2 regions of the Shewanella sp. 553 genome follow, and region 1 is predicted to be linked to the other one. Evidence: predicted binding sites of a transcription regulator. Region 1 holds the regulator's gene; the other holds the start of a gene.
The links. Region 1 encodes MetJ, which represses methionine synthesis genes. Its sites were predicted from a motif close to TAGACGTCTAGACGTCTA; they were not measured.
Positions count from the first base shown of each region.

Region 2: a site for MetJ is predicted at 1,445-1,462, ahead of msrA (peptide-methionine (S)-S-oxide reductase MsrA). Genes of this name have one in related genera too.

Region 1 is NZ_CM181701.1:543,615-559,557, forward strand. It holds gene AC5YBZ_RS02495 (c-type cytochrome) at 1-314, opposite strand, end outside; gene traF (conjugal transfer protein TraF) at 893-1,915, shown strand; gene AC5YBZ_RS02505 (sulfite exporter TauE/SafE family protein) at 1,971-2,699, opposite strand; gene metJ (met regulon transcriptional regulator MetJ) at 2,806-3,120, opposite strand; gene metB (cystathionine gamma-synthase) at 3,344-4,510, shown strand; gene AC5YBZ_RS02520 (bifunctional aspartate kinase/homoserine dehydrogenase II) at 4,530-6,923, shown strand; gene metF (methylenetetrahydrofolate reductase) at 7,297-8,187, shown strand; gene AC5YBZ_RS02530 (c-type cytochrome) at 8,390-8,950, shown strand; gene AC5YBZ_RS02535 (c-type cytochrome) at 8,962-10,029, shown strand; gene AC5YBZ_RS02540 (cysteine-rich CWC family protein) at 10,130-10,387, shown strand; gene AC5YBZ_RS02545 (DEAD/DEAH box helicase) at 10,610-12,418, opposite strand; gene AC5YBZ_RS02550 (M28 family peptidase) at 12,653-13,690, opposite strand; gene uvrA (excinuclease ABC subunit UvrA) at 13,846-15,943, opposite strand, start outside.
Region 2 is NZ_CM181701.1:2,043,600-2,059,542, reverse strand. It holds gene AC5YBZ_RS09255 (glutathione S-transferase family protein) at 1-586, shown strand, start outside; gene msrA (peptide-methionine (S)-S-oxide reductase MsrA) at 885-1,364, opposite strand; gene astE (succinylglutamate desuccinylase) at 1,661-2,704, shown strand; gene AC5YBZ_RS09240 (thiamine pyrophosphate-dependent dehydrogenase E1 component subunit alpha) at 2,912-4,090, shown strand; gene AC5YBZ_RS09235 (alpha-ketoacid dehydrogenase subunit beta) at 4,094-5,071, shown strand; partial or broken gene AC5YBZ_RS09230 (dihydrolipoyllysine-residue acetyltransferase) at 5,082-6,675, shown strand; gene nadA (quinolinate synthase NadA) at 6,788-7,855, shown strand; gene AC5YBZ_RS09220 (methyl-accepting chemotaxis protein) at 8,218-10,206, shown strand; tRNA gene AC5YBZ_RS09215 (tRNA-Ser) at 10,469-10,556, shown strand; gene AC5YBZ_RS09210 (CopG family transcriptional regulator) at 10,891-11,082, shown strand; gene AC5YBZ_RS09205 (zinc ribbon domain-containing protein YjdM) at 11,256-11,600, shown strand; gene cls (cardiolipin synthase) at 11,745-13,199, opposite strand; gene AC5YBZ_RS09195 (endonuclease/exonuclease/phosphatase family protein) at 13,367-14,173, shown strand; gene AC5YBZ_RS09190 (RecQ family ATP-dependent DNA helicase) at 14,269-15,943, shown strand, end outside.

The DNA.
Region 1 (15,943 bases):
GGTTGATCGGAATCTGCCGCATGGTCATAAAGAAACTGCTGAATATCCAAGCGGTCTTTTTCGGAGAGTTGCTCAAAAACCTCAGGCTTAACCTTGTGTTGATCACGTTTAAAATAGCGATCCCACTGGCTCATGGTTTTACTCATCGGAGTGATTTCACCGCCCGCATCGCCTTTGCTATGGCAGGCTTTACACTCTTTCTTGTAGAGGTGTTTACCTTTTTTCGGGTTACCGCCATCTACGGCATAAACTTGGGCGCCTAACGAGAATGTGAGCATGATGCACGTTGCAATTTTTACTATGTTTTTCATCATCTTTCCTTAATCACCACCCGTGGTGATTTTTTATTAAACAAAGCGGGTGTTTGTTGTTAAAAAGTTTACTAAAGGAGTCGAGATGTGAGTTTGAGGTTGATCACCTTTACAATAAAAATCTAATTGATAAAAATATCATTGATATTAATCTAATTGATGTGATTTAAGTTTTTGTATTAAAAGCCTTTTATTGTTTGCTGTTTTTGCAGGGATGAGGTGTTGGCTATCAATTACTGGTGGAGGTGAATCACACTTTTGTAGTTAAACATCTGCTAAATAATGGCTGTAATGTTAATGAACTTGTTATCGCTAACGCTGTGATTGTCGTCGAAAGGGGGCGTTATTTTTGGGAAATACGTCGCGATGGGCAGTATTTTGATCTTATCAGCCATAGTGGATTATCGAGCATATTTACGCAGCAGAGGCTGGGGGAGTAAAGGTTAAATACGGGCTAAATATCAGTATTTTTACTTGCCATATCATCTAGCACTTAAGAAATGAACTATCTTTAACAATCGAGCGTACTAATCTTTCAACACGCTTAAAATGACCATTATTCGGAGGGGGGAGAAAAGGGAATGAAGTGCCTTAGCATAATAGTGTTAATCACGCTGATGAGTCTCACTAGGTTTTCCTTTGCCGAGCAGCAATATGATGGTGTACATAACTCTGCTTTAAACAGTTCACACGTTGCCGTAAGTCATCAACATGGAGATCTCTTCAATCATCCTGCCTTGTCAGTGTTAGATGCGACTAAAGAGGCGCGGGGGATTGCATCGCCGCAAGCAGAGAGAACCTCTGCGACACAAGGTACATCGATTGTCTTGCCGACGGTGCAGATGCCAATGACACTGTTTCATAAGACTTATATCGAGGCGGTAGGTGTTGCAGATGCGATTCAAAGCAATTTAGACCATTTTGATGTTAACAATTCTGCAAATGTTTCAGAGTTAGGCTCTCTCGGGGCGTTGGTGTCGGGGGGAGTGTCTGATGTTGGCGTTGTATTGAGTTTTCCTCTATCAATTGTCAACATGCCAATAGCGGTTGGGCTCTCGCCCAAAATACAGCGTATCGACACTTACAATTATGTAGTTAATGCGAATAACGTGACTTTTGATAGTGGTAATGATTCTCCCTATCGTAATGATGATACGGTATTTAATCTTGATGTTGGTGTGGTAATTAAGCCTTTTAATGGGCTAACCGTTGGCTTGTCTGGACGCAATTTAATCGACTCAAAACAACAGAGTGTAGAGTCATTAGGGCGGCAATTTACTTATCGAGTTGAGCCTTTATATACTGCTGGGGTGGCTTATGATTGGGCTGCACTTACCCTAACAAGTGATATCGATTTGAATGCTCATCAAGGTTTCGATGAAGTGGTTAGTACACAATATTGGCGCTTCGCAGGGGAGCTAAAAACCACGGATTGGTTGGCGCTACGTGTGGGTTATCGCCACAATTTAAACAATACCGCAATCGACCTGTATTCGGTTGGTACAGGCTTTAGTATTGGTCGCACCTTTAATCTGGACTTAACCGGGCTGTTTGGCAGTGATGATGCCATTGGGGGCGTGATCCGAACCTCATATCATTTTTAGTGATTATCTTGTTTGCTGATTTTTATTCCCTTTTACGGACACCTATTTGAGGTCGTTACGTTAGTTCTATAATCGATTTTACCGCTAAGATCAGCGCACTTGCACTGCACAATATCAGGGTAAGGCGTTGGGTTTTTTGTTTGTCGATGCCGCCGACAATACGATTAGCAACTACAAAGCCTAGCAGGACCGATGGTAGCAATAGCAGTGAAAGATACAGATGACGCAGTGTGAGTAATCCACTGAAAGCCAAAATGATTAAGGCGATCATTGAGCTAAAGATGAAGAAGGCTGACAAGGCTGCGCGAAACTGTTTGGCGTCTTTTCCCGAGAGTAAAATAGCCATTGGCGGTCCACCAATGGCGGCGATATTACCAAAGATCCCCGACAATATGCCCGCCATAAAAAGATTACTGCGATTTATGGGGAGACGTAGCTTCAATAGGCTCAGAACCACGGCTAGAGCCACAATGATTGCAATGGCTAATCCCAATACTGGTTGTGGTGCTAGCAATAATAAGGTTGCGCCTAATATTCCGCCAGGGATACGCCCCAGTAAAGCATATTGTAAGCCGTTAAATTCCAGTGCGCGCCTCTCTCTTTGCAGGGTGAGTAAGGCGATAGAAAAGCCCATCATAATGACAGGTGCGGGCACTAGGCTTGGGTCGACGAGATAGAGTAACGGCGAGGCGACAACGGCTAAGCCAAAACCGATCAGGCTTTGGGTTAGGGCGCCAATAAAGATGATCAGCGACGCTAGGCCAAGGATCATGGGATCAATCATAAGTTCAGGCACTATACCACCAGGGGTTGCAGTGTGTTTAGACGTGATAAAGAGGAGGGATCGCAGTGCGATCCCTCTTTAGCAAAACAGGATAGGTAAAGTCGATTTACTCGACGTCTTCCCATTCGATGCCCATCTCAGTCATCAGCTTTTTCACTTCGGCTGGAATACTGTCGGGTTTGTCTTTTGACAAGTCATCATCATGGGGTAAAGGTTGGCCAGTATAAGCATGCAAAAAAGCTTCACAAAGCAATTCGCTGTTTGTAGCGTGGCGTAAGTTATTCACCTGACGACGAGTGCGTTCGTCGGTTAAAATCTTAAGCACCTTGAGGGGAATAGAGACAGTGATTTTTTTCACTTGCTCATTCTTCTTACCATGTTCAGCATAGGGGCTGATATAATCGCCATTCCACTCAGTCATTGACTCACCTGTTAATTCTCAAATTCGGGGCAGATTTTATACCCTTACCGGGTACAGTCAAATTATTGCCTCTAATTTTTGTTAATTGCAAATAGATTTCTACATGTTTGGACGTCTAAACGTCTAAATATGTTGACGCTACCGCTTGCCTTAGGTACATTTAGACGTCCAGACATCTATAAAGTATAGATGACTGCCGCCGATTTAACTTTAGGAGTAAAAGATGACTGAGCGTAAATTAGCCACGGCAGCTGTGCGTGGGGGGATAGAATCCGATACCCAATATGGTGCCGTTGTACCGCCCATCTATTTGTCGACCAATTACTCCTTTGATGGCCATCAACAACCGAGAGATTTTGATTATAGCCGCTCGGGTAATCCGACTCGCTGTATTTTGGCTGACGCCATAGCGGAGCTGGAACGTGGGGCGGCAGGCATAGTGACATGCACTGGCATGGCGGCCATCACCTTAGTAACCAATTTACTGGGGCCCGATGATCTACTCGTGGTGCCGCACGATTGCTATGGCGGCAGCTATCGACTATTTACCCACCTCGCCAAGAAAGGGGCATTTAAACTGGCAGTGGTTGACCAAACGAATGCCGCTGCTTTGGCAGACGTTATTGCTCGCCAACCTAAAATGGTCTGGTTAGAAACCCCTTCGAACCCATTACTGCGCGTGGTCGATATCGCAGCGATTGCGAGCCAGAGCCATGAAGTGGGGGCGCTAGTGGTAGTCGATAACACCTTTTTATCGCCTATCTTGCAACAACCTCTGTTGCTCGGCGCTGACATAGTGATCCACTCAACGACTAAATATATCAACGGGCATAGCGATGTGGTCGGCGGCGCGGTTGTCGCTAAAGATGCTGAAGTGGGTGAGCTGTTACATTGGTGGTCTAATACCTTAGGGTTAACCGGCTCAGCCTTCGATAGCTATTTGACCCTACGCGGCTTAAGAACAATTGCGGTGAGAATGCGTCAGCATCAAGCCAACGCACAGCAGGTGTTGGCTTTGCTAACCCGTCATCGCGCCGTTGATAAGGTCTATTATCCTGGTTTGGCGGACCATCCAGGCCATGAGATCGCGTTAAAACAGCAAAAAGGTTTTGGTGCCATGCTCAGTTTTGAGTTAAAAGGTGGCGAAGCAGAGCTTATTGCCTTTTTAAATGCGTTAGAATACTTCTCTTTAGCCGAAAGCTTGGGTGGAGTAGAGAGCTTAGTGGCGGTTCCTGCTACCATGACCCACAGAGCGATGGAGCCAGCGGCTCGTTTAGAGGCAGGGGTGAAAGATACCCTTATTCGTTTATCTGTTGGGATTGAAGATGGTGACGATCTGGTGGCAGATATTCAAGCGGGTTTAGATGCGGCTATCGCGGTAAGTTGTTAAAGGTATTGAGGAGCAAAAAATGACACGATGTCATTTGCATAAATTTGGCGGTTCTAGTTTAGCGGATGCAGATTGTTACCGCCGTGTCGCTCATATATTACTCACCCATGGCCATAGCGATGATCTCATCGTGGTTTCTGCTGCGGGCAAGAGTACTAATTTTTTATATAAATTACTTGAGCTAACCGAGTCCGGTCTGTTGTGGCAAGAAGAGTTGCAAGTGTTGATCAGTTACCAGCAAAATCTGATCGAGCAACTGTTATCTAACGAACAGGCGCGCAGCTTGCGCGAGCGTCTATCGACCGATAAATCCCAACTCAGCACATTACTTTCTCTTGCCGATTTAACGGATTACCAACGCAATCAAGTGGTTAGTTTTGGCGAGCGCTGGTCATCGCGTTTACTTGCCGCGCTGCTGCGTGAATCAGGCGTCGGGGCAGTCGATGTGGATGCGCGCACTTTATTAGTGGCCGATGAAGGGGCGGTACCGCAAATTCGCATAGGGCAATCAAAGCAAAAAGTGCAGGCGATGCTGAATGCTCACCCTAATGAACGCCTAGTGATCACCGGTTTTATCTGTGCTAATGATAAGGGCGATACCCTGTTGCTGGGCCGTAATGGTTCAGACTTTAGCGCCACCTTGCTGGCCAGCCTCGCCAATATTGAACGGGTGACCATTTGGACCGATGTGGAAGGGGTGTTTAATGCCGATCCCAATCGCATTAACGATGCACGCCTGCTCAAAAGCATGTCATTAACTGAGGCTAATCGCTTAGCCCATCTTGGTTCGCCGGTACTGCATAACCGTACCTTACAGCCACTGTTTGACACTAACGTGAGCCTAGCGGTGCGCTCGAGTTATGCGCCCCATACCGATTTTACGCTTATTGCGCCTAAGAGCTTATCGGCTAGCGCGCCCGTCGTTACTAGTCTACCTAGCGTGTCGTTGTTTAGCTTAAGCTTTAATGCCGAGCTGCCTCAATTATTAGAGTGTTTTGCTAAGGCAGGACTGGCTCCCTTGGCCTACTGGTCATCGGCGTCTGGCCTTGCAGAGCTGGCCTTTACCCACGAGAGTGAAAAACAAGCGCGGGCGATATTTGAAGTCAATACTCAAGCACTGGGGATCGATGCATTAGAGGTGCGACAAGACTTAGGCTTAGTGGCGTTGGTCAGTGCCGATGCTGCACTTTATCGCCGGGGTTTTTCACGTCTATTAAGCCGCGATGCTCACCCATTGTGTAACGATGGCCTAAGTTTGGTCACTTTGGTCCCTAAGGGGCAGGTGAGCCTATTGACGCAAAAGGTACATCGTCGCTGCGCTGGCCCGCGTAAACGTATCGGAGTATTACTGCTGGGTATTGGTAATATTGGTGATGCGTGGATTGAGCTGTTTAAGCGGGCGAGACCGGTATTAAACAAGGAGCTTGAGGTCAGTCTCGAGTTGGTGGGATTACTGAGTTCCAAGCTGGCGCTATTAAGCGAGACCGATATCGATCTTAATCACTGGCAGCAGCAATTTAATGAGCAAGCAACCCCTTGGGATTACAGCCACCTGTTTGAACGATTACGCCATGTTGAATGTGATGAACTTATCGCGTTAGATATCAGTGCTAGCGCCGATTTAGCGTTGCAGTATCCAGCATTTTTTGCCCGTGGTATTCATATGGTTAGCGCCAATAAGCTGGCTGGCAGTGGGCCTTTACCTTTTTATCAAGAATTAAAACAGCAGCTGGATAATCGTCGACTTTTTTGGCGCTACAATGCCAGTTGTGGTGCGGGATTACCCGTGCAACATGCCCTAAATGATTTACATAACAGTGGCGACGCCATCGAAGCGGTGGGGGGGATTTTTTCCGGCACCTTATGCTGGTTGTTTGAACATTTCGATGGTACTAAACCCTTCTCTGAATTGGTGCTGCAGGCTAAGGCGCTTGGGCTGACAGAGCCCGATCCGCGTGACGATCTGTCGGGGCGAGATATGCAGCGTAAATTGCTTATCTTAGCGCGAGAGATAGGCCATGATATTGAGCTTGATGATATTGCGCTGCACTCTTTAGTGCCGCCGCATCTTGCGCAGCTCCCGTTGGCTGAATTTATCGAGCGTATCAGTGAGCTCGATGCTGAGATGCTACGTCAATATCAAGCGGCTGCGGAGCAAAATAAAGTGTTGCGCTATGTGGCTTCCTTGCAACACAGTGACGGTCAACTTGCAGCGCTGGTCGGGATTGAGTGGGTGGATCGCAACGATCCTTATGCTAACTTAACGCCCGGTGATAATGTGTTTGTGATTCGTAGTCACTTTTATCAAGATAATCCTTTGATTATTCGTGGTCCAGGTGCCGGCCGTGAAGTCACCGCTGCTGCGGTGCAATCGGATCTGGCGCAGATCTGCCGCGATCTATTGCAAGAGTAACCTCTTCTCAGACGTCATACCTTAAGCGGCCCAAGTTAGCACTTGGGCCGCTTTTTTTGTCGATAATGCCGCTATATAGTGCATCTAATACTTCATCTCAATGCCACATTATTCGCTTTTTCTTGGAAAATTTCTGTTATCCAGCCGGTAGTTATATCGGCAACACCTTGTCGGTAAGCAGGTAATACATTTTATGTAACAATGGCTTGATGCTCATGTCGCTCATGCTGTAATCGGTTTGTTGTAGAGGCGAATAGACTATTTTAATTTTGGTTAACTTTTACGCTTGACTTAGAACTGAGTTTCTCTAGTATGTAGACATATAGACGTCCAAACGTCTAAGTACTATCGTCGAACGTCTGAGGGAATAAAGATGGCTTTTCACCACGCGCAACATGCAAACTCATTAAACCAAAGCTTGTCTGAGCTTAATGGTGACATTAACGTCTCGTTTGAATTCTTCCCGCCAGCCACCCCTGAGATGGAACAGATCTTGTGGAACTCAATCAGGCGTCTCGAACCGTTAAAGCCTAAGTTTGTCTCGGTAACCTATGGCGCTAATTCCGGCGTACGTGATCGTACCCACGGGGTGATTGAACGCATTCAGAAAGAAACCGATCTGGTGGCTGCGCCGCACCTGACCTTAGTGGATGCCAGTGATGAAGAGCTAGTTGAGCTGGCCAAGCATTATTGGCATTCCGGAGTGCGTGACATAGTGGCACTGCGTGGCGATTTACCCGAGGGCAGTGCCAAGCCCACTCGATTTGCTAATGATTTGGTGCGCCTATTACGTTCGGTGGCCGATTTTGATATCTCGGTAGCGGCTTATCCAGAAGGCCATCCTGATGCGACCAATGCGCAAGCGGATCTGATTAATTTAAAAAAGAAAATTGATGCAGGGGCCAACCGTGCTATCACGCAGTTTTTCTTCGATGTCGAGTCCTACTTACGTTTTCGTGATCGTTGCGTGGCCGCGGGTATTGATGTTGAAATTATTCCAGGCATCTTACCTGTTACCAACTTTAAGCAACTTAAACGCTTTGCTGGCATGACCAATGTGTCGATTCCCCGCTGGTTACATAACCAATTTGAAGGCTTAGATGACGACCCTGCGACACGACAAATGGTAGGTGCTAATGTGGCCATTGATATGGTGAAAGTGTTATCGCGAGAAGGAGTTAAAGATTTTCATTTTTACACCTTGAACCGTGCCGAGCTAACTTATGCGATTTGCCATACTTTAGGGGTTCGTCCAGGGCAATAAGTCTAGGTTGTGTTGCCATCGTTATGTTTGAACGCATCCTGTTATTGAACGGATGCGTTTTTGTTTTTCGGGGAGCTTTTATAATTTTTTTGATGAAATCCATTACCTTATTCGTTCGAATCCCTCTATCATTAAGGGCAGTTATAATCGGGAGGATATTATGAGATCGATAACGTTAGGTTCGGCTTTGTTGTTATTGTCGATGCCTTTATTGGCAGAGCCAATGGCGATGCCGCCATCAGCACAATTGTGTGCGTCATGTCATGGCCCAACAGGGCAAGGTGTTGAGCCATTAGGCCCAAGATTAGCAGGGCTATCTGCTGAATATATCACTCAGCAGATCAAGTTGTTCCAAACAGGCCAACGCCAAAATGCCAGCATGACGCCTATGTCTATGGTGCTCCAAGGTGATGCAATTAAGCCTGTCGCGGACTATTTCTCATCTCAAGAAGTGCCTGAAGTCAGTGTTCACCTTCGCGGTGAAGCCGCAGTGTACAGCGACCCAACCCAAGAATTAGTGTATCAAGGTGACTGGGACAGAATGATCCCAGCATGTGTCACCTGTCATGGTCCGTCTGGCATAGGTGGGGGCCAGTTCCCACGTCTTGCTGGTCAGCAGGCAAGCTATATCAAGACCCAGTTACTTGCTTGGCAAGCGGGCACTCGCAAGGGTGATGTAGATGCAATGATGGGGACCATTGCAAATAAGCTAACCGCAGAAGAGATTGATGCGTTAGCCAAGTATTTTGCCGAGATCAAATAGGGAGTCTGACCATGAATCATGTTAAATCGCTACGCAGTGCTTTGATAGCGTTGATTGGACTCTGTGTGCCAAGCCTAGTTATTGCCGCTGAGTTACCTGACAAACAGGCTGAATTACAAGTCAAGCCAAAGTCAGATGATACGGTTTATTTAACGCCAAGAGAGATGAGTGCCATACCTCAAGGGGCATTTGGCGATAAAGTTAAACAGGGTTATCAGCTGTTTGTTAATACTCAGCAGTTACGTGGTAAATATGTCGGTAACGAGCTGAACTGCTCTAACTGCCATATGGATGCAGGGCGTAAACCCAATGCATCACCGCTATGGGCTGCCTATATGGCTTACCCTGCTTATCGTAAGAAAAACGATAAGGTCAACAGCTATCAAGAACGTATTCAAGGTTGCTTTACCTACTCGATGAACGGGAAAGCACCGGCAGATGGCAGTGACGAGTTAGTGGCGTTATCTGCTTATTCCTACTGGTTGGCCATGAGCGGCTTGATGGATCAATATCAAGTGACGGGCGAAGTGCCAGAATTGAGCGATGCAGAGTTGCTCAAAGGCGGCAAGCGTGAAGACTTTGCTCTGCCCGCGGCGGTTAAAGCTGCGATGAATATCGATGAGTTGGCAAAGCTTCCTGGTCGTGGTTTTCCACCGATTGAAAAGCCTGAGTTAGCCTATTCTCCTGAGCGCGGAGCTACGGTTTACCAAGCGCATTGTCAAGCCTGTCATGGTGATGATGGCCAAGGGCTTGCTATTGCGGGTGTTTATAGCTTACCGCCATTGTGGGGGCCACAGAGCTTTAACTGGGGCGCAGGCATGCACAGGGTCAATACTGCAGCGAACTTCATTTACGAGAATATGCCATTTGGTAAGAGTATTCAGCTGACAAACCAACAAGCTTGGGATGTTGCAGCTTACATTAATTCGAAAGATCGCCCACAAGATCCACGCTTTAAGGGGGATGTTGAAGCGCTACAGAAGCAATACCATAAGCACCAAGGTTATTATGGTCAATCGGTTGATGGTGGCGCAGTTTTAGGTAGCCAATCTTACCCCGTGAATCCTGATAAACAGTAATCTTAGGCGTTAATAGGCTCTGCGATTGCCGTATAATAATCTGAATTAAGGGGTGTTAGCTTGGTTGCTGACACTCCTTTTTTATTGGGGATGATGAGGTATGACACACAACAAAGCGGTTGCGACTGCTGAGTCAAACTTGATATTAGGTGCAGCGATAAACTGCCCCCTATGCCAGCAATTAAATCAGTGTGCTATCGCCAACCAGCAGCCCAGCGCCTCTTGTTGGTGTCAGCGGCAGGCGTTTGTGCCAAAGGCATCATTAACCGTTAATGTTCGCTGCGATGCGTGTATTTGCCAAGTCTGCGCCGCCGCATTAATGGCAGAGCAGCAGGCTGGATTGAAACGCATAGATTGATATAGATAAAGGCGCGCTTGGATAGCGACATTGCGGTTTGTATGCTCAGTGCTTTCTGGTAACGCTGAGTCAATCTCAGCAACATAAATCTTATTAGGGAAACGTAAAAAAGGAGCCATTAGGCTCCTTTTTTGTCGCGTTTGCGATGAGGTAACTCTCTTATTTAGCCACGCTAGGTTATGTCAACACATGGTGGCTTTAAGTGAGCCGGACTCGGCCTAATTAGGCGTTGTCTTTACCACCCTTACGGTGTGGTTTACGGTCGCCTGCTGGCTTACGACGACGTGGTGGACGGCTGTCATCACCCGCGCTTGCTGGCAGTTCGGTGCCGGCTTCACGGATGTTAAGTGGCTTACCACATACACGCACCTTCTTCAGATGTTGTAATACATCTTTTGGCATGCCGTCTGGCAAGTCGATGGCGGTCATTGAATCAAATAGTTGGATTTGTCCAATATAACGACTGTCGATGTTGGCTTCGTTAGCCACAGCACCAACAATGTTACCGACACCAACACCATGGTCACGACCCACGTCGATAACATAGCGGCACATCTTAACGTCTGGATGATCCTTTAAGGTATCAGCCGTTCCTAGATTGCTTGGCGTTGGGCGTGAATCACGACGGGTACGTTCGCGAGGAGCACGATCACCGCGTTCACCGCGTTCACGACTGCTACGCTCATCACGACTGTCGCGTTGACGTTCGTTGATATTAGGTAGCTGCAATGGACGATCTTTCTGAACTTGCTGTAGTAACGCCGCTGCAAGTACATCAGTATCGACTTCTAACTCTTGACATAGTTGTGCAACAGCGCCTTTCATGAAGTCTAAAGAATCTTTAGCAATGACTTCAGAAATCTGCTCACCTAAACGAGAAAGACGACGCTCGGTCACAGTCTCTGGGCTAGGCACGTCCATTGGCGAGATACGGCTCTTAGTCGCGCGCTCAATGGTACGTAGCATACGCATTTCTCTGTGCGTCACAAACAGAATTGCCATACCTGTACGACCAGCACGGCCAGTACGACCAATACGGTGAACATAGGCTTCGGTATCGTATGGGATATCGTAGTTTACAACGTGACCAATACGTTCAACGTCAAGACCACGTGCCGCCACGTCGGTAGCGATAATAATATCAAGCTGACCACGTTTTAGCTGATCAACGGCGCGTTCACGAGCCTGTTGGTTCATATCACCATGTAGTGGTGATGAAGCATAACCGCGAGCTTCAAGCTTTTCTGCCAGTTCAACACAGCTGTTTCGTGTACGAACGAAGATGATAATACCTTCAGTATTTTCAACTTCTAGCACACGTACTAGGGCTTCTAGCTTGTTGTGTTGCGATACTTGAACGAAACGTTGTTCGATTGATGCAACCGTAGTATGGCTAGCAGCGATACTGATGTGCGTTGGTTCAGTCAGGTACTTATTGGCAACGCGCTTAATTTGCTCAGGCATAGTGGCTGAGAATAATGCAAGCTGGCGTTGTTTCGGCGTGTGCTCTAGGATCCATTCGATATCATCGATGAAGCCCATTTTTAGCATTTCATCGGCTTCATCGAGCACCATAGCTTTAAGCGTATCAAGCTTAAGGGTGCCACGACGCATATGATCCATTACACGGCCAGGCGTACCGACAATGATTTGTGGACCACGACGCAATGCATTAAGTTGTTGATGCATGCTTTGGCCGCCGTAAATCGGCAGTACGTGCATACCTTTCATGAATTTTGAATAGCTACCAAATGCTTCGGCGACTTGCACGGCAAGCTCACGAGTTGGGGCTAATACTAAAATTTGTGGCGTATTTGACGTTGGGTCGATCGCATTTAATAGCGGCAGCGCAAATGCACCGGTTTTACCGGTACCGGTTTGTGCTTGACCTAAAATGTCTTTACCGGCCATAAGTGGCTCGATACTAGCAGATTGAATTGGCGTTGGTTTTTCGTAACCAAGCTCGTCAAGAGCACGCAACAAAGGCTCGGCAAGACCGAGTTCGCGGAAAGTTTTTTCATTGGATGACATGGGTTGTAGCCTTGTGGTGTAGCAAAGTGCAGAGACTGCACTAAAGATTTTATAGACAGAAAATCAACCCCGTGTCGACTTCCCGCACCGAAAAGTATCAGTAAGCCGATTATTATAGCAGTGAGTTGATAGATTGGCTACCACTTAAGTCTGATTTTTAGGGGTAAACAGGGGGCTTTACAGCTAAAGTCTATAATTAACAGTGAGTTGTTTTTTTATAAATTACAAATTAATCTATTGTTTTGCTCGGTTATTTAAGAGATAACTGTCGATAATGAGTAGTTTGTAAGCCGTTTCTGTAACAGCTGCTAGAAACTCGATATCTAGCTTTGATGCGATGTCACTGGTTTGATGGTAATCGCTATGGGGTGGAATACCCAAATAGAGCCAAGGCAAGCCGGCTTGATAAAAGGAGATGTGATCTGACGATCTTAACCAATCTATCCTTTGTATCGATTTACCCGCTTCGGGTGGGTGATTGGCTCTGATACACAACCCTACCGTTTGCCTTAAACGGTTTTGTATCGCTGTAAATTGGGTAAAATTTTGGCGCCCTTCTATATAGAGGGTGTGGTGGCGGTTGGGGCGCCCCACCATATCTAAATTAATCACGAATTCAATTTGTGCCATCGCAGGTTGGCTGTTGTCATCTTGTAGCATTGCGACTAAGGCTTTGCTGCCATAGAGCCCTGGTTCTTCCGCATCGGTGGCGATAAAGAGTAAATGACTTGGCCGCTGCTGGCCCTTGGCATGCTCAGCCAGCGCTAGCATCGCGGCTATCCCCGAGGCATTGTCGTCGGCGCCTGGGTAAATCTCGGTGTCTTGTGTACCTAAATGATCATAGTGGGCGACAATCAGCCGCCATTGGTCGCTAGCTTGAGTTGCAGGTAGCATGCCGATGAGATTGACACCCTGGCGCTCAGTAAACTGATATTGATAGCTAAAGTGCTGGTCAAATTCCCTATCGCGCGGAGGGGCATTAGAGGGAAGTGGGGCGTGCAGCCTAGGCCAAGGCATTAAGCCCGCCTGTTGCATACGCAGGTTAAGGTAGTCTCGGGTCATTGCTGCGCCAAGCGTCATGGTTTTACGCCCAGCAAAAGCGGGCGAGCTTAATTTGTTTACATCCTCTAGGAGCTGAGTCTGATTGGCCCAATTGAGCTGCAATTGGCGGTGACAAGCATCGTCTGTACTGCTACAAGCGGACAAGAGCAGCGTAAAGGCGAACAAGAGCGAGATGAGGGTGATGATGCGAGCAGGATTGAGCACTCTCATGGGCACCTAGCTTGGGTGGTGGGCTAGGCTATAACTTAGCTACAATTAATTAATAAAGACAGTCAAAGCCAGAATTAATTGATAAAGACCGCCAAAGCCAGAATGATTTCATACTGGCTTTGGCGGTTATCTTTAATAGAGCAACGCGAGTTGGCTTACGCCTTGAGTAAAGGCTTAAGGAAGCGCGCGGTATGAGACGTTGGATGCTCAGCTACTTGCGTAGGAGTACCGCTGACCAAAATGGTGCCGCCACCTGAGCCGCCTTCAGGGCCAAGATCGATGATCCAATCGGCGGTTTTGATCACATCGAGATTGTGTTCAATCACCACTATGGTATTGCCGTGAGCCTTAAGGCGATGCAGTACATCTAGTAATAGCTGAATATCGGCAAAGTGTAAGCCAGTCGTTGGCTCATCTAAGATATACAAGGTCTTGCCTGTGTCACGTTTTGACAGCTCTTTGGCCAGTTTGACCCGTTGTGCTTCACCGCCAGAGAGGGTGGTTGCACTCTGGCCAAGGCCGATATAAGACAGGCCAACCTCCATTAAGGTTTGTAGCTTACGGGCAATGGCTGGTACGGCATCGAAGAACTCTCGAGCTTCCTCAACGGTCATCTCTAACACTTCGTGAATATTCTTGCCTTTGTAACGCACCTCTAAGGTTTCACGGTTATAGCGTTTACTCTTACAGCTATCGCAAGGTACATACACATCGGGTAGGAAATGCATCTCAACTTTGATCAGACCATCGCCCTGACAGGCTTCACAGCGTCCACCTTTCACATTAAAGGAGAAACGCCCCGGCTTATAGCCACGGGTTCTGGCTTCTTGGGTCGCGGCGAACAGCTCACGAATAGGGGTAAAGATGCCGGTATAGGTGGCTGGGTTTGATCGCGGTGTACGGCCAATGGGGCTTTGATCGATATCGACCACTTTATCGCAATGATCCATCCCCTCTACTCGCTTGTAAGGGGCGGGTTCATCGACCGTGGCACCATTTAGCTGACGATGAGCGATCTTATAAAAGGTGTCGTTGATAAGCGTTGACTTTCCTGAGCCTGACACTCCCGTCACGCAGGTAAACAGGCCTACGGGTATGGTTAAGTCAACGTTTTGCAAGTTGTTGCCAGTTGCGCCAAACAGTTCGATAACTTGCTCTGGATTATATTGCGCTGGCGTTTCGCTGATGTGGATCTGCTTAATGCCAGAGATATATTGCCCAGTTATCGAGTCTTTACAGCTGATAATGTCATCTAAGGTGCCATCACAAATCACCTGACCACCATGAACCCCAGCACCTGGGCCGATGTCGATGATGTGATCCGCCATGCGGATTGCATCTTCATCGTGCTCAACCACGATAACGGTATTACCCAGATCCCTTAGATGAATGAGGGTTTGCAGTAAACGTTCGTTATCGCGCTGATGCAAGCCAATGGAAGGTTCGTCGAGAACATACATAACGCCAACAAGACCTGCGCCAATCTGGCTGGCTAAACGAATACGCTGCGCCTCTCCGCCAGATAAGGTGTCGGCAGAGCGCGACAAGCTCAAATAGTTAAGCCCGACATTGACCAAGAAGCCTAAGCGATCGCGTACCTCTTTTAAGATTTTTTCGGCAATTTGCGCGCGCTGACCTGTGAGTGATAGCTGCTCAAAATAGCTCATCGCCTCGCCAATTGACCATTCGGTCAGCTTTGGCAGATTAAGATCTTCAATAAAGACATTACGCGCCTCTTCGCGCAGACGCGAACCGCCACAACTGTTACAGGCTTGCGTATTAATATACTTGGCTAACTCTTCGCGCACCGAATTAGATTCGGTCTCACGATAGCGCCTGTCCATATTGTTTAAGATCCCCTCGAAAGGGTGGTTACGCACCACGACATCGCCACGATCGTTGATGTATTTAAACGCGATACTCTCTTTACCCGAGCCATGTAGTACGATTCGGCGAATTTTATCGCTGAGCTGCTCATAGGGCACTTCGACATCAAACTTATAATGCTCGGCCAATGAACTGAGCATCTGGAAATAGTAAAAGTTGCGTCTATCCCAGCCGCGGATCGCACCGCCTGCAAGGGATAACTCAGTGTTGGTGATCACGCGTTCGGCATCAAAAAACTGCTGCACCCCTAAACCATCACAGGTGGGGCAGGCGCCAGCCGGATTGTTAAACGAGAAAATACGCGGCTCGAGCTCGGCCATAGAATAGCCACAATGTGGACAGGCAAAGTTGGCAGAAAACAATAGC
Region 2 (15,943 bases), 1.5 Mb from region 1:
GGCGCTGGATTATCAATTAGAGATAATTTCGCCGTTTGATCAGCCGTCTTGGTATAAAGAGATAAGCCCGCTTAACCGTATTCCTGCTATTAAAGATGGTGATTTCACCTTGGCAGATTCGAGTGTGATCTGCCAATACCTTGAAGAGCAATATCCGCAAGCAACAAGCTTGCTCGGCGACAATGCCGAGCAAAATGCGCGAGTGCGCTGGTTAGCTAAATATGCCGATGATGAGCTGGCACCATTAACCACCTTTAGCGTTTTTTCACAACGCATTATCCAAAAAAGCATGGGTAAAGAGTGTGACGAAGCCGCTGTGCAATTAACGCTGACAGAAAAATTACCGAGCCATTTCGATTACCTCGAACAGCAGTTAGCGGGTAATGATTATTTTGTCGCGGGAAAGCTCACCTTAGCCGATCTGGCTTTCAGTTGTCAGATGGTGAATATGGAGCACGCTGGTGAGACGATAGATGCGGCGCGCTGGCCATATTTGAGTGCCTTATATTTACGGGTTAAGGCGCGTGCATCGATGCAAGCCTTGTTACCGGCAGAGCAAACCATCATTGCCAAAATAACGGCCTAGTGATAACTCTGCTCTAGCTTTTGCTGGTGCAGGGCGCAACTAAGGCTTAGTTAGCCCGCGTGATCCTAACATTAGGTAGGCTGCAGTACAGGTTAGGCCGTTACATAAATGGCCATGATGGATAACTGATTGAATTGCCTTACAGATGAGACCAAAAAGCGGCTAATAACCTAATAGGTTAGCAGCCGCTTTTTTTGGATAAAACAAACGTACTATCTCGCTGCTCCGATCAAGAGTAACTTACTGAAAGTGGCTCTAAGAATAGCAGAGCAGGCTAAATACTGCGATTAACGGCTACTTAATAGGTCAAGTGACAACTGGGTAGCTTATTCTTTTCTAAGTAGTTTTGGTGATACTCTTCGGCGCGGTGAAACGGCATCGCTGGCACGATTTCTGTGACAATTTGGCGCTCCCCCCATTTTCCGCTTCGCGCTAAGGCAAGTTTCGATTGCTCAGCGGCCGCTTTTTGCTGCTGATCGTAAAAAAAGATCGCGCTGCGATATTGATGGCCTATGTCACCGCCTTGCATGTTGAGCATGGTCGGGTTGTGATTAGACCAAAATACGGCTAACAGTTGTTGGTAACTAACTTGGTGTTCGTCATATTCAACTTGAACCACTTCAGCGTGACCGCTATTACCTTGTTTGACTTGCTCGTAAGTGGTGCGCTTATCGTCACCGCCCATATAACCACAGCTTGCTGCTGTCACCCCTTCAATTTGTCTGAAAAAGTACTCAACACCCCAAAAACAACCAGCACCAAATGTGGCTATAGCCATTTGTACACCTCATGACTTTTAATTGATATGCCTATTCACCGGTAGAGGATGAAGCGCTTAGCATCACCTTACAACTAAAATAGACGTCTAGATGGCTTTATTGTGTGGTGGCTTGAATGAGAATGCAAGCTTAATTTATCGGTTACTGAGTTATTATGTGGTGACAAATGGCTGTCTGATCCGTTAAATGGTACTATCAGCCCTTGATAAACATAATACTAATAAATCCAAGGAGTCATGCCTATTACAGCAGATCAACATGATCTGTAAGGTATGAATAATGTAAGGAGTTTTGTGTGCCACAAGCACTAAATCTGTCGAATGACTTTTTGCAATTTACCCTCGCAAATCCAAAATCTATCCCAGAGCCGTTGACCTTTACCATAGGTGAACATACCCGCGTACATGTTTGGGATACCGGCGTGATTGCATTTGAGCCTTTATCTTGCGGCGATGCACCAGTCAAAAATATTGTATTGTCCAGTGCCATACACGGTAATGAAACCGCGCCCATTGAACTGTGTAACACGCTGATCACTCAGTTGCTCAGCGGTCAAATCATCACGCAGCAAAGGTTACTCTTTTTAATTGGTAACCCTGCGGCTATTTTAAATGGCACCCGTTTTGTCGAAGAAAACCTTAACCGGCTTTTTAGTGGGGCGCACTCCAGTGGGCAAGGACTCATCAACGCCGAGCGTGTGAGAGCCAAGAAGCTTGAACGTTATGTCGATCGCTTCTTTACTGGCGGTCAGCCTAACTCGCCGCGATATCACTACGACCTACACACCGCTATTCGCGGCTCCAAGCATGAAAAATTTGCCATTTATCCCTACCGTCAAGGTGCGCCTTATAGTGGTGAACAACTGATGTTTTTAGCCGCTTGTGGTATTAAAACAGTGTTATTTCACCATGAGCCAACCACCACCTTTAGTTATTTTTCTGCTCATAATTATCAAGCCCATGCGTTTACTATCGAACTTGGCAAGGTTATGCCGATGGGCCAAAATGATATGACACGCTTTATTGCGCTCAAAACAATGCTAATTCAATTAATTAAAGGTGAGCCTTTGGCATTACCTGCATTCGATCCTAGCCAGCTAAACCTCTATCAAGTTAATCGCTCTATCAATAAGGGTTATGATGATTTTGAGTTTACGTTTGCCAATGACGTGGAGAACTTTACCGCGTTTCCTAAAGGTTATGTGTTAGCTAAAGAGGGGGGGGCAGAGGTTAAGGTCGATGCTGCATTCGAGTCTATCGTGTTTCCTAATGCCAATGTGCCCGTTGGGCAAAGAACGGTGCTCTGTTTGGTGCCCGCAGCGGATTATCGGGTTGACTAAAGCCTTAGCGCGCTAAGGATTGTAAAGCTATATATACATCAATGTTAGATGCTAGTTATCCCCTTTAAACATGTTGGGCTTGATAGGTAGTTTACGTTAACGTAATTTAAACCTCACGTGTGAAGCATAATAATGGCCAGTGATTAAGTGTTACGCTTAATCGCTGGCAAATAAATAACAAGAAAACTCAGCTGATAAGAGAATAGTATGAGCAACACTAAGAGCACAACAGAAACTGTCCATAGGGTCAGCTTTCTTGATAAGGATTCGCTGTCAATCCCGATGTTAAAGATCCTTCAAGCAGACGGCACCACGTTTGAAGAAGCGGTATTACCTGTGATTGACCAAGCCTTAGCTGAAAAAATTCATGACACGTGCGTATTCACCCGAGTACTCGACGAACGTATGTTAGGTGCACAGCGTCAGGGCCGCATCAGCTTCTACATGACTTGCACCGGTGAAGAAGCCTCTATCGTTGGCAGCGTCGCGGCGCTCGATGATGAAGATGTTATCTTAGCGCAATACCGTGAGCATGCCGCGCTGCGTTACCGTGGATTTACCACCGAGCAGTTTATGAACCAGATGTTCAGTAATGAAAAAGATCTGGGCAAAGGCCGTCAAATGCCGATTCACTATGGTAGCAGTGCCTTACATTATCAAACCATTTCATCGCCACTGGCGACGCAAATACCACAAGCCACTGGGGTCGGTTATAGCCTTAAAATGCAGGGTAAACGTAATGTTGCTATCTGTTATTTCGGTGAAGGTGCCGCCTCTGAAGGAGATTTTCACGCCGGATTGAATATGGCCGCCGTGCTCAAGTCGCCGACGATTTTTTTCTGTCGTAACAACGGCTATGCCATCTCAACGCCGACCAGTGAGCAGTTTGCCGGCAATGGTATTGCTAGCCGAGGGGTGGGCTATGGTATGCACACCATACGCGTAGATGGTAACGACATGTTAGCTGTGCTTGCCGCTACCCAGCAAGCCAGAGCCTATGCGCTAGAGCATAATGCGCCAGTACTCATTGAAGCGATGACCTATCGCTTAGGCGCACATTCATCGTCTGATGATCCCTCTGGCTATCGCTCCAAAGAGGAAGAGGCGAAGTGGCAACAGCATGATCCCGTGCAGCGTTTTAAATTGTGGATGATCAATAAAGGTTGGCTAACCGAAAGCGATGACAGCGCACTGTATGACAAATATCGTCAAGAGGTGTTAGCCTCGGTTAAAGTGGCTGAAAAGCTGCCTGTCGTGACCATAGATGAACTGATAACCGATGTGTATGACACGCCAACGCCGCGTCTCGAACAGCAACTCAAAAATCTTAAACAACATATTAAAAAATATCCAGAGTCCTATCCAAATAGCGCAGGGAGAGTCTAAATCGTGGCAAAGATCAATATGTTACAAGCCATCAATGATGCCTTAACCATTGCAATGGAAACCGACGAAAAAACGGTATTGTTTGGTGAAGATGTAGGCCACTTTGGTGGCGTATTTCGTGCCACCTCAGGCTTACAGGAAAAATTTGGCCGCGATCGCTGTTTTAACACCCCACTGACCGAGCAAGGCATTGCCGGTTTTGCTAACGGTTTAGCCTCAAACGGCATGACCGCGATTGCCGAAATTCAGTTTGCCGATTATATCTTTCCTGCCATTGACCAAATCGTCAACGAGTCGGCCAAGTTTAGGTATCGCAGTGGTAACGAATTCAACGTCGGTGGCATCACTTACCGCACTCCTTATGGCGGAGGTATCGCTGGTGGTCATTATCATTCGCAATCACCTGAAGCTTATTTCACTCAAACCGCAGGCTTAAAAGTGGTTGTGCCACGAAATGCCTATCAGGCTAAAGGGTTATTATTAGCGTCTATTCGCGACAACAACCCTGTGGTGTTTTTCGAGCCTAAACGCTTGTACCGCGCCAGTGTCGGTGAAGTCCCTGAAGGCGCCTATGAGATAGAGCTAGGTAAAGCTGAAGTGGTTAAAGAGGGCACCGATATCACCTTACTGGCTTGGGGGGCGCAGATGGAGATCATCGAAAATGCAGCTTCGATGGCAGCCAAAAAGGGCATTTCATGCGAAATCATCGATTTACGTACACTTGCCCCATGGGATGTTGAGACCGTCGCGGCGTCAGTTAAGAAAACCGGTCGCTTGCTCATCAATCACGAAGCGCCATTAACCGGTGGTTTCGCTGGTGAAATTGCTGCCACGATTCAAGAAGAGTGTTTCTTGTATCTTGAATCTCCTATTAGCCGAGTGTGTGGCCTAGATACGCCTTACCCCTTGGTGCACGAAAAAGAATATATGCCAGATGCGCTCAAAACGTTTGAAGCGATCAAAGCATCGATGAAATATTAGGAGCGCAGGCATGATTAAAGAATTTATTTTACCCGATATAGGTGAAGGGGTCGTTGAGTGCGAACTGGTCGAATGGTTGGTAAGCGAAGGCGACATGGTGGTTGAAGACCAACCCATTGCCGATGTCATGACCGACAAAGCCTTAGTGCAAATTCCCGCACCCCATGCAGGTATTATCAAAAAACTTCATTACAAAAAAGGCGATGTCGCGAAAGTGCATGCACCACTCTACTCGGTGGAGCTGGATGATATTGCTGAGACTGAATCATCGGAGGAAGCGGCCGTTAACTCAGCTAACGTTCAAAATAATTCATCGCAAGATAATGCCAGCACAAGCGCAGTGGGCACCGCCATTGAAGAGTTTTTACTGCCTGATATTGGCGAGGGGATTGTCGAATGTGAATTAGTGGATTGGTTAGTCAAAGAAGGCGACATGGTGGTTGAAGACCAACCCATTGCCGATGTCATGACCGACAAAGCACTGGTGCAAATTCCAGCCATAAAAAGTGGCAAGGTTGTCAAACTGCATTATCGCAAAGGCCAAACTGGCTCAAGTGCATTCACCGCTATTTGCTATCGAAGTGGAGGTGGAGTCGGCGCCTGCAGTTCAAGCTATGTCGCCATCGCATGCCGCTAGTGCTCATAATGCGGCGACAGATAATGACACCTTAGACGTCGAGGGGACATTACCAAGCAATGGTAAAGCACTCGCCAGCCCAGCGGTAAGACGTTTGGCGCGCAGTTATGATATTGATTTAGCCAAAGTGCCTGGTACAGGCAAACATGGCCGCGTCTATAAAGAAGATGTCGAGCGTTATCGTGGTGGCGAAGCGGTTAAAGCCAAAGCGGCTAAAGCTGCCAGCAGCGCCGAGCAGATCGCCACACCTGTGAGCCATCTACCTGAGCGAGTCGAACCTATTCGTGGCGTTCGCGCCGTGATGGCGAAGATGATGATGGAGTCGGTATCGACCATACCGCATTTCACCTATTGTGAAGAGTTAGACTTAACTGAGTTAGTTGCCCTGCGCGAATCGTTGAAGCAGCGTTATTCTAGCGATGAGTTAAAACTCACTATGATGCCGTTTTTTATGAAAGCGATGTCGCTGGCCTTAAGTCAATTCCCCGATATTAATAGCCGCGTGAATGACGACTGCACCGAGCAGACTTTCTTTGCTTCGCACAATATAGGCATGGCGGTCGACTCGAAAGTGGGTTTATTGGTGCCTAATGTGAAAGATGTGCAGCTTAAATCGATTCTTGACGTGGCCAGTGAGATCACTCGGTTAACTAAAGATGCGAGAAGTGGCAGGGTGAGCCCGCAGGATCTTAAAGGTGGCACCATTTCTATCTCTAATATTGGTGCATTAGGCGGCACCGTCGCAACGCCTATTATTAATAAACCTGAGGTAGCGATTGTGGCGCTGGGTAAACTGCAAACGTTGCCGCGCTTTAATGCGCAGGGCGAGGTGGAGGCCCGTAGGATCATGCAAGTCAGTTGGTCGGGTGATCATCGCGTTATCGATGGCGGTACGATTGCGCGCTTCTGTAACTTGTGGAAACAGTATCTTGAGCAGCCTCAAGAGATGCTGCTGGCCATGCATTAACAAAAGGTTTTTTTGAAAAAGAGCGCCTAGCGCTCTTTTTTTTTAATGCTATTAATCTTTGGCCCGAATTAAGTATAATAACGCAAATTAATCCACTACTTTTGGTTTAAGCATGAGTCAGTTAGCTCCAAGTATTGCAAACATTCAATATCCATTTCCCGCTAAACCTATTCCGCTAAATGATGAGCAAAAACAGCATTATAAGGCGCGTATTAAGCAGCTTTTAAAAGAAAAGGACGCGGTGTTAGTAGCCCATTACTATACCGACCCAGAGATCCAGGCATTAGCCGAGGAGACTGGCGGTTGTGTATCTGACTCACTTGAAATGGCGCGATTTGGGCGCGATCATCCAGCTAAGACATTGATTGTAGCTGGGGTTAAATTTATGGGCGAAACCTCAAAAATCTTGAGCCCAGAAAAAACCGTCTTAATGCCCACCCTTGATGCAACTTGCTCATTGGATGTTGGTTGTCCCATCGAAACCTTCAGTGCTTTTTGCGATGCTCATCCCGATCATACCGTAGTGGTTTATGCCAATACGTCTGCAGCGGTCAAAGCCCGCGCCGATTGGGTGGTCACATCTAGTATTGCACTGGAAATTGTCGAGCATCTAGATAGCGAAGGTAAAAAAATCATCTGGGGCCCAGACAGACACTTAGGCAGTTACATTGCCAAGCAAACTGGCGCCGAGATGTTGATGTGGCAAGGTGAGTGTATTGTCCATGACGAATTTAAGGCCAAGGCCTTGCGTGAGCTTAAAGCACTGCATCCAAATGCAGCCGTGTTAGTTCATCCTGAGTCACCCGCCAGTGTGGTCGAGTTAGCCGATGCAGTGGGCTCAACCAGCCAGTTGATTAAAGCTGCACAATCAATGGATAACGACACCTTTATAGTGGCAACCGATAAAGGCATTTTCTATAAGATGCAGCAAGCTGCACCTAACAAGACATTAATCGAGGCGCCCACTGGTGGTAACGGAGCAACGTGCCGAAGTTGTGCCCATTGCCCATGGATGGCGATGAACGGCCTACAAGCCATTGAGGCAGCGTTAAGTGACAGTGACAGCGCACAACATGAGATATTTGTCGATGAGTCCTTGCGTCAAAGGGCGTTGTTGCCTTTAGACAGAATGCTCAACTTTGCCAAAACGTTAAATATGCAAATTAAAGGTAATGCCTAACACCGCCATGGAGCAGCTGAAAAGTGGTCAATAAGGCTGTAAATTATCCAACAGTTAAGTAAACTTGATATTAAGCAAAAAAAGCGCCTTTAAAGGCGCTTTTTTTATGCCTGAATTTGTTCTAATGCCGCGCAGTGCTAGAACAGAGGCGCATTGCACTTCAATACTGAAGGGTTAAGTAACACTGTCTCATTGGGTTGGCTTTAGCCTATGTTTTGTTAGCATTTTCATTACATTTGGATTGTGTGCTAGTGTTTATAAACCAAGACCTCATGCAGCGATCCAGTGGATCATATTACGGAGTGTCTTAATCAGATGTTAATACTATGGCTTAAAATATGCGGCGTTAGGGATAACCAATCATGAATATGCAATGGGTAAGCAATCTTTCAATTAAAAATAAACTGTTACTTGTTATCGTGCCGCCTATCCTTGGGGCATTATTTTTTGGCCTATATGTTGTTTATGGTCAATATCAAATGCAACAAGGACTGAGTCAAATAGAAACTCTGGCTGAGTTTTCACAAGTGAACAGTAATTTAGTCCATGAATTGCAAAAAGAGCGCGGCATGAGCGCCGGATTTCTTGGATCAAAAGGTCAAGCATTTGCCGATAAGTTGCCTAGTCAACGTCAGCTAAGCGATCAACAAGTTGATACATTTAGATCCTTTACCTTAAACCATGCGATCCCACCTGATTTTGCAACTCAGATGAACAGCGTTAACAGTATGCTGAGTCAACTCGATGAGGTGCGCCGCCGTATCGATCAACAGACCATTAGTGTGGCAGAGGAGGTGCAGTATTATAGCGACCTCAATACGGCATTATTAGCGATTGTCGACCACGCCAGTCAGCAGGGGGATAGCCGCGCTATTGCCATTCAATCTGCTAGTTTCGCTGCCTATTTGCAGATGAAGGAGCGTGCTGGTATCGAACGAGCCGTATTGAGTGCCACGTTTGGTAACCCCAGTTTTAAGCCCAATATGTTTCTTAAATTTGCGACACTAGTATCAGAGCAAAATACTTATAAAGAGCGCTTTTTGGCATTGGCGACACCTAAAGTTAAAATGGCGTATCAACAACTTGCTAACTCTTCAGTATTTACCGAGGTTAACCAGTTACGTAGCATTGCATTTAGCCAAGACCCACAGCAATTACAAGCCAACAGCTCACCTCAATGGTTTGCCAAGTCGACCGCGAGAATAGAAGCCCTTCGGCAATTTGAACAGCGTTTATCTAGCGATCTGCTTGCCGATACTCGTAGTGCTTTGACTCAAGCCACCACCTTGATGATCAGCGCCATCGTGTTGATGCTGACCTCTGGTTTAATCGTGATTTTGTTGTCATTGCTTATTGGCCGTTATCTACATGGCTCACTACGCAGCCTATATAATAAAGTGACCGAATCGCAGCAACATTTTGACTTGAGCGTAAGGGTCGATATTGTTGGACGTGATGAGATTGCGCAGTTGGGGCAAGCGTTTAACCATATGATGGCTGATTTTGATACGGTTATCGGTTCGGTGCGCACTAATACCAAAGGCTTGCTCGATGCTTGTCAAGAGATGGAGGGCTACGCGCGTAATATGCGCGAAGATGTCACTCAAGGTCATAGTGAAGTGGATCAAGTTGCTTCTGCAATGACGCAGATGAGTGCCACGGTGCAAGAGATTGCTCAAAATGCGGTGCAAGCATCAGAAGCGTCTGCAAAAGCCAATAAAGAAGCCCAAGAGGGTAGTCAGGAGGTGGAACGTACGGCTCAGTCTATCAATCAGTTGGCGATTGAAATTGATGAAGCGGCGCTCGCCATTAATCACCTTGATAAAGATATTAAAGGGATTGTCGATGTGCTTAGCGTGATCAGTGGCATCGCCGAGCAAACCAATTTATTGGCACTTAATGCCGCTATTGAAGCGGCTCGTGCTGGTGAGATGGGCCGTGGGTTTGCTGTGGTGGCCGATGAAGTCAGAAGTCTGGCTCAACGGGCACAGAGTTCGACAGAAGATATTCGCAGCATGACAGAGCGCCTAGAGCGAGGCGCTCGCCTAGCGGTAAAAACGATGGAAGCGGGCAAGGCGCGAGCTGAAACCAGTGTTGTGGAGTCTCGCCGCGCAGGTGAAGAATTAGTGCGTATTGTGCGTGAGGTCAGTGTCATCGATAGCATGAACGAACAGATCGCCGCGGCAACACATCAACAGTCGGCAGTCTCTGAAGAGGTGAATCAAAATGCGATGAAGATAAGTGAGATTTATCGTAACACCCATGATGTATCCGATAAGCTCAGTCAACTTAATGAAGCCTTACTTAACGATGTCAGTGCGATGTCACAACTCGTAAGTAAATTTAAGTAACTCACTTGCTAGTGAGTAGGGCGGGCGATTTAGGTTTTCATCTGATGATTTGCATATGCATCATTTTGTGCCCTACAGAACAGATCTTAGATATTTTAACCAGAGCCTGACCAGAATAGGACAGGGAAATAGGGGAACTGGTGAACTATTATGCAAATGCTTGACGCTGTTGTTTTATTGCTTGACCCTGTTTAGTGATTTGCGTAAAGTGTCGCTCCGTTAGCCGCATCGAATCCTAAGGATCCGATAAAGTTGATGATACGGTGAGATGTCCGAGTGGCCGAAGGAGCACGCCTGGAAAGTGTGTATACGGTAACGTATCGAGGGTTCGACTCCCTCTCTCACCGCCAAATTAAAAGAACGGGAATCAGTAACTTACTGGTTCCCGTTTTTGTTTGGTGCCTTTTCGTAATTTTCACCACTTTCTCTTTACCTTTTCTTGTTCGAATATCTTCCTGTTCTGCTCGCTATCGACCTATTGGCTCCCTAGCCACACCTAGCTCTTTTAGTGCCTCCGATCTATCTGAATCGGTCATTCAAGCTTGTAGACGCGATGTCAATATACATTACTGATTAACTCGTCTGAATAGTTGTCTTTTTAGAGTCAACTTATTGCAATGGTAGGCATTCAAGGGGGGATTGATTATAATCAGATGATAATGTTTAGGTGTAGGTCTACTCTCAATGGAAAATAAAACAGCGCGATTTACCGTATTACTCGATCCCGCCAAGAAACAAGCTTTTGAGCAGCTTTGCGCGTCTCAAGATTTAACCCCATCGCAAGTGGTGCGCCAGCTTATTCGTGGCTACCTTGAGCAGTATGATGTGAGCTATGGTCAACAAAAGCCGATTCATAATCCCAAAGTGAGAAGCTAATTTAGTTTTACAGCATTGTCACCAAAGTTGGCTAGCTGAAACATGATAATTTTATTATAATACTATTATCATTTTTGGTCAGAGCGAACGTCAAAGGCATCATGTATGCGAGGCGATTATTGCTATAGATAAAGCTTTGACTGTTATATTTTGTAAATTAAAGAGAATTAGTGATGAGCGATATAATCCCACCATGCCCAAAATGTGAGTCTCCTTATGCGTATTCAGATGGCACGCTATTGATCTGCCCTGAGTGTGCGAATGAATGGAATCCCAACGAAGAGATCGTTGATCCAGATGCCATCATCTTAAAAGATGCTGTGGGTAACCTATTGGCCGAAGGTGATAAGGTCACGTTGATCAAAGATCTTAAAGTGAAAGGCTCTTCACTGGTACTTAAAGTCGGTACTAAAGCTGTCATTAATCGTTTCGTCGATGGTGATCACGATATCGACTGTAAAGTTGATGGCAATGGTCAAATGATGTTGAAATCGCAGTTTGTCAGAAAACAAAACTAAATTCTTATTAGTTTTACTGTTAAAAATACCTGCTATGAGCAGGTATTTTTTTGCCTGAAATTAACTAATGAAAGTGCAGATATGAGCATTTTTAAAGGTTCTTAGCTAGGCTATTCATCGGATAATGGATGTAACGCCCCCATATCATAACAAGGGACTAAACAGATAAAATAGGTGTTCAATAAAGCGTTTATAAAGCGCTCTATTTTGCCAGCGAGTTAAATTGAGCTGCTCAGCATTATCAATATATTGCTGTTGTAATTGGGCTAATTTAGCGGCAAAAACGACATCATCAACAGCAAGCGTGAGTTCAAAATTAAGCCATAAACTGCGCATATCCATGTTAACTGTGCCGATAAGGCAGTGTTCATCATCGATCATTACCGATTTGGTGTGTAGTAGACCGCCATGAAATCGATGAATTTTAACCCCCGCTTTAAGCAACTCACCAAAGAAAGAGCGACTGGCCCATTTCACCATGGTGGAGTCGTTTTTACGTGGAATGATAATATTCACATCGACGCCGCGGTGAGCGGCGGTAGCCAATGCGTCGAGTAAGTTTTCACTGGGCACAAAGTAGGGGGTGGTGATAACAATTTTGCGTCGAGCTTCATAAAGACTTTGCAGCAACACTTGATGGATCACCTCTTCTGGCATCCCCGGCCCCGATGGGATCACTTGTACCAGAGAGGTTGAACAGGGCAATAAATGCCCATCAATAGGTTGCTGAGGCAACTCGCGCTGGTTGGTTTCCACTTCCCAGTCCCACGCGCTCACTGCGCTGACAACTGGCACCACGGGCCCTGTGATACGTACCATGACATCAATCCATTGGCCCACACCTTGAGTTTGCTTAAAGTATTGCGGATCGATGAGGTTCATTGAGCCGGTATAAGCAATGGTATTATCGATAACCACAATTTTTCGATGCAGACGTAAATCCAGACGCCGAAAGAACATTCTCAGTGGACTCACAGCTAATGCGCCGACGACTTGAATGCCATGACTGCGTAGTTGACTTGGCCATTTGGATTTGAAAAATTGGCGGCTACCGGCAGCATCAAGCAGCAGCTTTATCTTCACTCCTCTAAGGGCTGCGCTGATCAGGGCTTGGGCCACATTGTCGGCTTTACCACCTGGATGCCAAATATAAAACTCCATGATGACGCTCTGTTGGGCGGCATCGATATCGGCAATGATTGAGTTTAAGATCTGCTCTGGCGTATGTTGTAGCAACAGGTTGTTGCCGCTTAGAGAGGGAATAGCCAGTTGGCTGTCACACAATTTACTAATCGAAACACCGTAGTGACTTTGACAGTGTGGTTGGTGTTGAGGATGCTGGTACAGTTTGGCAAACCACTGGCCGTAGGGCCTAAACATCGCCTTAGACCGGCTGGCCCTTGATTTCCCTAAGTGCAACTCGCCAAACAGCATGTAAGCAACAATACCGATAAAGGGAAGAAAGTAGATAACCAGTAACCAAGAAAATGACACCCCAATGGTGCGGCGTTTAATCACTACACGTACAGCCACCGCTCCCAGTGTTAACCAATAGAGCAGTACACCCGCAATGGTCAGTATTTGATAAAAATTTTCCATAATTGTGTGGCACTTAGCCTTGGTTGTTGTAATGGAGCACGCTATGCTTGATTGTACTGATTAATCATAATAAAACGTAGCTATACACACAAATTCGAGTGAATTATAGGCTTAAGTAAGGAAAGTGATTGGTTTCAACACGAGTAAAAGTAGGCTTAGGGGCCATAATGCTTCTATTGCCATTGTGTTATGTTGTTGTCGTGCAGCAGCTTAATGGAAGTGCCGAGGTGATGATGAGCCAAGTTGAGCCGATGTTTGTGTCACAATGCCAGCATGCCGCTTCGTCAGAGGCATTAGACAGAGAGGGCTTACTCAATATCGCGGTATGGAATATTTATAAACAACAAAAACCGCAATGGCAGGCTGTGTTGCAACAACTGACGTCTCAAAGCGAGTTAGTACTATTACAAGAGGCGCGTTTAACGCGGCGTTTTGCCGGCTATTTACAACAACAGCAACAACATGTAGTGATGGCAAAAGGGTTTAAGTGGTTGAATGTGCCCATGGGAGTGATGAACCTCTCTTGGCAATCGGCCTATGAAGCCTGTGCTTTTCAAGCCCGAGAACCGCTTATCCGCTTTGCTAAATCGACCTTAATTGCTCAATATCGGCTGTCGAATGATCAATCTTTATTGGTGATTAATTTACATGGGGTGAATTTTGATTGGCGCCTTGATACTTACCAAGCTCAGTGGGAGCAGATCATTAAAAAAGTAGCGCTACACCAAGGGCCGGTGGTGCTTGCCGGTGACTTTAATACTTGGCGAGAGGGGCGGTTACGCGTTGTCGCTCAGCTTACTGAGCGGCTTAAATTGAAAGAAGCTAAGTATCATATTGATCATAGGCACAGAGTCTTTGGCTTACCGTTGGATCACCTTTATTACCGCGGCTTAACGTTACTTGAAGCCGAGTCATTTAAGACTAAGGCGTCAGATCACAACCCCATAGTGGCTAAGTTTGCACTGACCCCTTAGCGGGTTCTTATTGATATACGCAGCGATACTTGCCAATTCAAGATAGGCTAGGCAGACTGGCCTCCTTTAGGGCTTCTCAGTCATAGGCTTTTATTGTGCAGCAACTTTTACAACAGTATTTTGGTTTCGCTACGTTTCGCCCAGGTCAGCAGCAAGTGGTTGAAACCATTATGGCTGGTCGCAGTGCAGCGGCTATTTTCCCCACAGGCTCGGGTAAGTCTTTATGCTATCAATTACCCGCGTTAGCGTTACCGCATTTAACCATTGTGGTGTCACCTTTATTGGCCTTGATCCAAGATCAACTGGCTTTTTTGCATCAAAAAGGCATCGCGGCTGCAAGTATTGACTCCACCCAAACCCATGAACAAACCCAAGCGGTTATGGCAGGGATCCGCCAAGGGCAGATTAAGATTTTAATGATCTCTGTTGAGCGGTTTAACAATGAACGCTTTCGGCAATTTATCGCTAATGTGCCCATCTCATTGCTGGTGGTCGATGAAGCCCACTGTATTTCAGAGTGGGGGCACAATTTTAGGCCCGATTATTTAAAACTACCTCAATACCAACATGATCTTGGCATTCCTCAAACCTTGTTGTTAACGGCAACAGCCACACCACAAGTGATTGAGGATATGGGGGCTAAATTTAACATTCCCCGTGGTGATATTGCGCTAACCGGATTTTATCGTGCTAATTTACACCTTAATGTGAAAGGGGTGAGCGGCAAAGATAAGCTAGCGACATTGATTGACTGGCTACGACCTCGTCAGGCTCAGCACGGCATTGTCTATGTCACCTTACAGCAAAGTGCTGAGCAGGTGGCCAGTGCACTTAATCGCGCCAATATAGCGGCTAAGGCTTATCATGCGGGTATGGAGAGCGATGTTCGTCAAGCCATACAACGTGATTTTATGGCCGGAAATTGCCCGATCATTGTGGCGACCATCGCCTTTGGTATGGGGGTCGATAAACAAGATATACGATTTGTAGTGCATTATGATCTGCCTAAATCGATAGAAAACTATGCTCAAGAGATAGGACGAGCCGGACGCGATGGCTTACCATCGGACTGCTTAGTCCTTGCCAACACCGATAACCTCAATGTGTTACAAAACTTTGTGTATGGGGATACGCCCGATAAACAAGGTATTGCTTACGTGTTACATGAAATCGTCCAAACCAAACAACAGTCGTCACAATGGGAAGTGATGCTCAATACTCTCTCAATGCAATCTAATGTGCGCCTGTTAAGCTTAAAAACCTTATTGGTGTATTTAGAGATGCTTGCGGTGATCAAACCCGCTTTTAGCTATTACGCCGAATACCGTTTTAAGTTGTTGTGCAGTGAAGAGGAGCTTATTGCACGCTTTAGCGGTGAGCGTCAGGCATTTGTGCACGCATTGCTCTCTAGTGCCAATAAAGCCAGAATTTGGTATACCATCGATTTTAATGCGCTGAATCGGCATTATCCGAGTGACCGTAGCCGGGCAGTATCTGCTATCAATTATTTTGAAGAGAAAGGCTTGATAGAATTGCAAACTAAGCAAATGACTGAGGTTTATCAGCTGCTTGAGTTTGATGAAAAGATTGATGCTTTAGTCGAGAAATTATATCTGCAGTTTTTACGTAAAGAGCAAAGTGAGATTGCGCGGATCCAAGCCATGGTTGATATGCTAGGCAGTGACCAATGCCTAACCCGCAGATTGTCAGCCTATTTTGCCGATGAACAGTTGACGCAAGACTGTGGTCATTGCTCGGTATGTACACAAG